Regions from separate parts of the Proteus faecis genome, predicted to be linked through region 1. Evidence: predicted binding sites of a transcription regulator. Region 1 holds the regulator's gene; each other region holds the start of a gene.
What was found. The regulator sigma-54, encoded in region 1, starts transcription at its own class of promoters, with help from an activator protein. The targets are predictions, from matches to a motif close to GTTGGCACANNTTTCGCTNT.
Positions count from the first base shown of each region.

Region 2: glnA (glutamate--ammonia ligase) is a predicted target of sigma-54. The motif match lies at 1,147-1,166, and genes of this name have one in related genera.
Region 3: glnK (P-II family nitrogen regulator) is a predicted target of sigma-54. The motif match lies at 1,212-1,231, and genes of this name have one in related genera.

Region 1 is NZ_JASVWV010000011.1:56,625-58,907, forward strand. Features, by position in the region: gene lptB (LPS export ABC transporter ATP-binding protein) at 1-398, shown strand, start outside; gene rpoN (RNA polymerase factor sigma-54) at 458-1,939, shown strand; gene hpf (ribosome hibernation promoting factor) at 1,963-2,250, shown strand.
Region 2 is NZ_JASVWV010000006.1:141,077-143,359, reverse strand. Features, by position in the region: gene typA (ribosome-dependent GTPase TypA) at 1-888, opposite strand, end outside; gene glnA (glutamate--ammonia ligase) at 1,248-2,283, shown strand, end outside.
Region 3 is NZ_JASVWV010000013.1:63,588-65,870, forward strand. Features, by position in the region: gene QSH13_RS15130 (SmdB family multidrug efflux ABC transporter permease/ATP-binding protein) at 1-1,029, shown strand, start outside; gene glnK (P-II family nitrogen regulator) at 1,273-1,611, shown strand; gene amtB (ammonium transporter AmtB) at 1,624-2,283, shown strand, end outside.

The DNA.
Region 1 (2,283 bases):
CGCCTGAAGAACGAAAAGATCGCGCAGAAGAACTGCTAGAAGAGTTTAATGTCAGCCACTTACGTAACAGTTTAGGGCAATCATTATCAGGGGGGGAACGCCGCCGTGTTGAAATCGCACGAGCATTGGCAGCAAATCCTAAATTCATTTTATTAGATGAACCTTTTGCGGGTGTTGACCCTATTTCGGTGTTAGATATTAAAAAAATTATCCAGCATCTCCGTGATTATGGATTAGGTGTACTGATTACTGACCATAACGTTCGTGAAACATTAGATGTATGTGAGCGTGCTTATATCGTCAGCCAAGGTCATCTTATCGCTCATGGTTCACCAGAAGAAATTCTTGAAAATGAGCAAGTTAAACGTGTTTACTTAGGTGAAGGCTTCCGCCTGTAATCTTTGATTCACTTTTACTCTGTCATGGATGACAACAGCAAAGGACTCATCGCATTATTATGAAACAAAGTTTGCAACTTCGTCTTAGTCAGCAACTGGCAATGACGCCACAGCTACAACAGGCTATTCGTTTGTTGCAACTTTCGACGCTTGAATTACAACAAGAAATTCAACAAGCGCTTGAATCTAATCCACTTCTAGAACAAGACGACGATCAACAAGATCCCGTTTTAGATGATACCTCTCATACAAAAGATCAGTCAGACTCAACAACAGAAACAACAACTGAAAACGACGTTGAAGAGTTCGATACACTGGATGCTTTAGAACAAAAAGAGATGCCTGATGATCTCCCTTTAGATACACAATGGGAAGAGATCTACACAGCAGGCACACCTTCTGGCACCAGTAATGACTATACTGATGATGAACTGCCACTGTATCAAGGTGAAACTACAGCCTCATTACAAGATTACCTAACATGGCAGGCGGATCTCACTCCATTTTCGGAAACAGACAGAGCCATTGCGATAAGTATTATCGATGCTATTGATGAAACAGGATATTTAACTGTCACAACAGATGACATCCTTACTGGAATGGGCGATGATGAATTAGAGCTAGATGAAGTCGAAGCCGTATTAAAACGTATTCAACGCTTTGATCCTATTGGTGTTGCTGCACGTGATTTAAAAGAGTGTCTTTTGATTCAGCTATCCGCTTTTTCAACAGAAACACCCTATCTTAAAGAAACGCAGTTAGTCATTAGCCAATATTTAGAATTGCTAGGTAACCGTGATTTTCGTCAATTGATGCGTCAAACGAAGTTACGAGAAGAGACACTAAAATCTGTTATTGAGATGATCCAGTCTCTTGATCCTAAGCCCGGATTAAGTATTGATACAGGCGAGTCAGAGTATGTTATTCCAGATATACTAGTAAAAAAATCAGGTGAACGCTGGCAAGTTGAGTTAAATACAGATAGCATTCCTCGCCTACGAATAAATGAGACTTATGCAGCATTGGGTCAATCGGCTCAAAATGAAAGCGATGGAAAATTTATTCGTGACAATTTACAAGAAGCTAAATGGCTGATAAAAAGTTTAGAAAGCCGAAATGAGACATTATTAAAAGTCGCTCATTGCATTGTTGACACACAGCAGGCATTTTTCGAATTCGGTGAAGAGCATATGAAGCCTCTTGTGTTAGCTGATATTGCTGAACAGGTTGAAATGCACGAATCCACCATTTCTCGAGTGACAACGCAGAAATTTTTGCATTGCCCGAGAGGAATTTTCGAATTGAAGTATTTTTTCTCTAGCCATGTGAACACTGATAGCGGAGGTGAAGCCTCTTCAACAGCAATCAGGGCTTTAGTGAAGAAACTAATCGCAGCAGAAAATCCAGCGAAACCACTTAGTGATAGTAAACTGGCCGATATGCTCGCAGAACTTGGCATACAAGTTGCTCGACGTACTGTTGCGAAGTATAGAGAGTCATTATCCATCCCGCCTTCAAATCAACGTAAAGAGTTGGTTTGAGCATAATTGAGAAGGAAGACACTATGGAACTTCAAATCACTGGTCATAATATTGAATTAACCGATGCTCTGCGTGATACCGTCAAAGCAAAAAGCGCGAAATTACCTCAGTTCTTTGACAAAATTAATAACGTTCAGGTTATCCTGAAAGTCGAGAAAGTTAATAAAATCGCGGAAGCGACCATTCAAGTTAATGGCGGTGAATTACATGCCTCTGCAGAAGCAGAAGATATGTACGCAGCAATTGATGGATTAATGGATAAACTGGCTCGTCAATTAACCAAACACAAAGATAAACTGAGACAACATTAATTCATTTCCCATTGTAAAATGGGGATACAATCG
Region 2 (2,283 bases), on a different contig from region 1:
TTCACAAATCGTATCAGAGATATTCAGTTCGCCTAAGCCTGTAATAGCGATGATATCGCCAGCTTCTGCAACTTCAACTTCAATACGTTCTAAGCCTAAGTGACCTAATACTTTACCGACTTTACCGTTACGAGTATTACCTTCACTATCGATGATAGTCACTTGTTGGTTAGGTTTAACCTTACCACGTTTGATACGACCGATACCGATAACACCTAGGTAATTGTTGTAGTCCAACTGAGAAATTTGCATCTGGAATGTGCCTTCCAGATCCACTTTTGGTGGCTCTACATATTTGACAATAGCTTCATATAACGGAGTCATATCTTCAGCCATGTCATTGTAATCTGTTCCCGCAATACCGTTTAATGCAGATGCATAGATAATTGGGAAATCAAGTTGTTCGTCAGTTGCACCTAAGTTTACGAACAGGTCAAATACCTGATCAACAACCCAGTCTGGACGTGCACCAGGGCGGTCAACTTTATTGATAACAACAATAGGTTTTAAGTTGTTAGCAAACGCTTTTTGTGTCACAAAACGAGTTTGTGGCATTGGGCCATCCATCGCGTCAACCAGCAATAGAACGCTGTCTACCATAGACATAACGCGTTCTACCTCACCACCGAAGTCGGCGTGTCCTGGGGTATCTACGATGTTGATACGATAGTCATTCCATTTAATCGCTGTATTTTTCGCAAGAATAGTAATTCCGCGCTCTCTTTCGAGATCATTTGAGTCCATCACGCGCTCAGCAACGGTTTCACGTTCACCGAACGTACCAGATTGCTGTAGTAATTTATCGACGATAGTTGTTTTACCATGGTCAACGTGGGCGATGATGGCGATATTACGCAAGTTTTCGATCACAAAATTTGCCTCAGGCATTGTAGAAATAAGCGCAGTATTGTACACGCTTTAGACGAGAGACTAAACAAGATCACAATAATGATTGCTTAACAATATGCAATTAATTGAATTGTGATCCTTTTCACGCCTCAGAATTTAGTAGTATCCGTTCGATTGCACCAAAATAGTGCAGCTAATTAGGCTTAATTTGCACCAATTTTGTGCAATAATTAAAAAATCACAGGAGATATTCTACACTAAACTTCATCAATACAGTATATATCCCTTTTTAGATAAGTTGGCATGCTTTTCGCAATAGAATTTGGGTGAGCAAAAAATTCACCGAAAAATGTGTAAGGCCACTGCACTCAATAAAACCATTCGCCAGGAGAGTTCCTATGTCCCTTGAACATGTATTATCCATGATTGAAGAACATAAAGTTAAATATATTGACTTACGTTTCACTGATACCCGCGGTAAAGAACAACATCTTACTATTCCGGCTCATCAGGTTAACGATGATTTCTTTGAAGAAGGAAAAATGTTCGATGGTTCCTCTATTGGTGGTTGGAAAGGCATTAACGAATCAGACATGGTACTGATGCCAGACGCAACAACTGCAATGCTTGACCCATTTTTCCAAGATCCAACCTTGATTATTCGTTGTGACGTTTTAGAACCCGGCACAATGCAAGGTTACGATCGCGACCCTCGCTCTATCTCAAAACGTGCTGAAGATTATTTAAAATCAAGTGATATTGCAGACACAGTACTGTTTGGACCAGAACCAGAATTCTTCCTATTTGATGATATTCGTTTCAAAAATGATATTTCAGGCGCATCTTACGCTATCAATGATATTGAAGCGGCATGGAACACCAATACCAAATATGAAGATGGCAACAAAGGTCACCGCCCAATGGTTAAAGGGGGTTATTTCCCATTACCACCGGTTGACTCATCACAAGATATTCGTTCTACCATGTGTAACATCATGGAAGAAATGGGCTTAGTCGTTGAAGCGCACCACCATGAGGTAGCAACTGCTGGTCAAAATGAAGTGGCAACTCGCTTTAATACCATGACTAAAAAAGCAGATGAAACCCAAATTTATAAATACGTGGTACAAAACGTGGCTCACGTATTTGGTAAAACAGCGACCTTTATGCCAAAACCATTAGTTGGTGATAACGGTTCAGGGATGCACTGTCATATGTCACTATCTAAAAACGGTGTAAATCTGTTTGCGGGTGATAAATATGGCGGATTATCTGAAATGGCGCTGTATTACATTGGCGGTATTATCAAGCATGCTCGTGCATTAAATGCATTTACTAACCCAACCACTAACTCTTACAAACGTCTAGTACCAGGTTTTGAAGCACCTGTAATGCTGGCTTACTCTGCACGTAACCGTTCAGCGTCAATTCGTA
Region 3 (2,283 bases), on a different contig from region 1:
GGTCTGTTATTACGTCCTTTATTAAGTATGCTCTCTGCGTTGGTTCTGTGCGGTTTATTAATATTGTTTGGGTATCAGGGGAGTGCTGTTATTGGTGTTGGGGTTATCTATGCATTTATCAGTTATTTAGGTCGATTAAATGAACCCTTGATCACATTGACATCACAGCAATCGATTCTACAACAGGCGGTTGTCTCGGGTGAGCGTGTTTTTGAACTGATGGATGCACCTTTACAGCACTACGGCTCATCAACACATTCTATCACTCAAGGTAATATCGATGTCAGCTCTCTTTGGTTTGCGTATCGTGATGAGCAATGGATATTAAAAGATATCAATTTAACTATTCCTGCTCGCCATTTTGTCGCATTCGTTGGGCACACAGGAAGTGGCAAGAGTACTTTAGCCAGTTTATTAATGGGTAATTATCCTTGGCAAAAAGGCAGTATTTCTTTAGATAGGCAACCATTAGAAGCGTATTCTCATGCTGCATTGCGCAGTGGTATTGCGATGGTGCAGCAAGATCCCGTTTTATTATCGGGTTCACTGTATGACAACATTACGTTAGGGCGTGAATGTGAGGAGTCACATTTATGGCATGTATTAGAAACAGTTCAACTTGATCAATGGGCTAAAGCTTTACCTGAAGGGTTGCAAACAGAACTTGGTGAACAAGGTAGTCGCTTATCCTCTGGTCAAAAACAGTTGCTTGCATTGGCGCGTGTATTATTAATACCTCCTCGTATTCTTATTTTGGACGAGGCAACAGCAAATATTGACTCTGGAACAGAACAAGCCATACAGAAGGCGTTAAAAGTAGTTAGGGAAAAAACAACACTGATTGTTATTGCTCATCGACTTTCCACTATTATTGAAGCCAATGAAATAGTGGTGCTTCATCGTGGTGCAATTGTTGAGCAGGGTGATCATGCTAAGTTACTCTCGCAAAAAGGGCGATACTATAATATGTATCAATTACAGCAGGTCAGAGAATCTTTACAAGAACAAACTCCTCTTGAAGTAGAATAATAACCTTAAATAAAAAAATATAATTTTAGAGGGCACATCATCTTAATGTATGTGCCCTTTTTGATTTCCCAATTATCTCGCTTTTATCAAAATAGCTATCGTATTTTTGCACCAACTCGGTGATTCTTTTCATTTAAATTATTTTAAAAGTTTATTTTTTCTTAAATATCAATTAATTAAATAATGGCATGCCTTTTGCTTTTCTATGTAGGGTTTGTTCTTTCAAATATCGACGAGGTTTATATGAAATATATCATCGCCATTATTAAGCCATTTAAATTAGAAGAAGTACGAGAGTTGCTCTCTGAGTTAGGTATAAAGGGAATGACAATCAGTGAAGTAAAGGGATATGGGCGACAAAAAGGACATGCGGAGTTGTATCGAGGGGCTGAATACGAAGTTAATTTTCTCCCCAAAGTAAAAATAGAACTTGCTATTTGTGATGAGCAACTAGAGCCAGTTATGCAAGTGATTATGCAAGCGACTGATACAGGGAAAGTCGGTGATGGAAAAATTTTTGTTTTTGAATTATTACAGGCAGTCCGTATTCGTACCGGCGAGTCTGGTGATGAAGCACTTTAAAGGAGATATTCGATGAGACGCTTACTTTCTTTACTATTAATGTTAGTGCTTACACACTTTTCTTCATCTGCATTTGCGACTGAAACAGGGGTTGTTGATAAAGCGGATAATAGTTTTATGTTGATATGTACAGCTTTAGTCTTTTTTATGACGATGCCTGGTATTGCTCTATTTTATGGTGGGTTATTGAGAGGGAAAAATGTACTTTCTTTGATTACACAAGTGATGATGATCTTCAGTGTTGTCGTTATTCTTTGGGTTACCTTTGGTTATAGTTTGGCATTTACCGCGGGTAATAAAATTTGGGGTGGGTGGTCACTTACTTTTTTGAATAACGTATCACTAGATTCACTTTCTGGTTCAATTAATCAGTATGTGCATATTGCTTTTCAAGGATCTTTTGCTGTTATCACTGTTGCATTAATTATTGGGGCATTAGGAGAGCGTGTTCGCTTTTCTGCACTGCTCATTTTTACGATTATTTGGTTCACATTTTCTTATATCCCTATTGCACATATGGTATGGGGAGAAGGTGGTTGGTTAATCGATGATGGGGCATTAGATTTTGCAGGGGGAACCGTTGTTCATATTAATGCGGCTATTGCGGCTCTTGTTGGTGCTTACTTACTTGGTAAACGACGTGATAGCCAGCACACAGCGCTTAAACCTCAT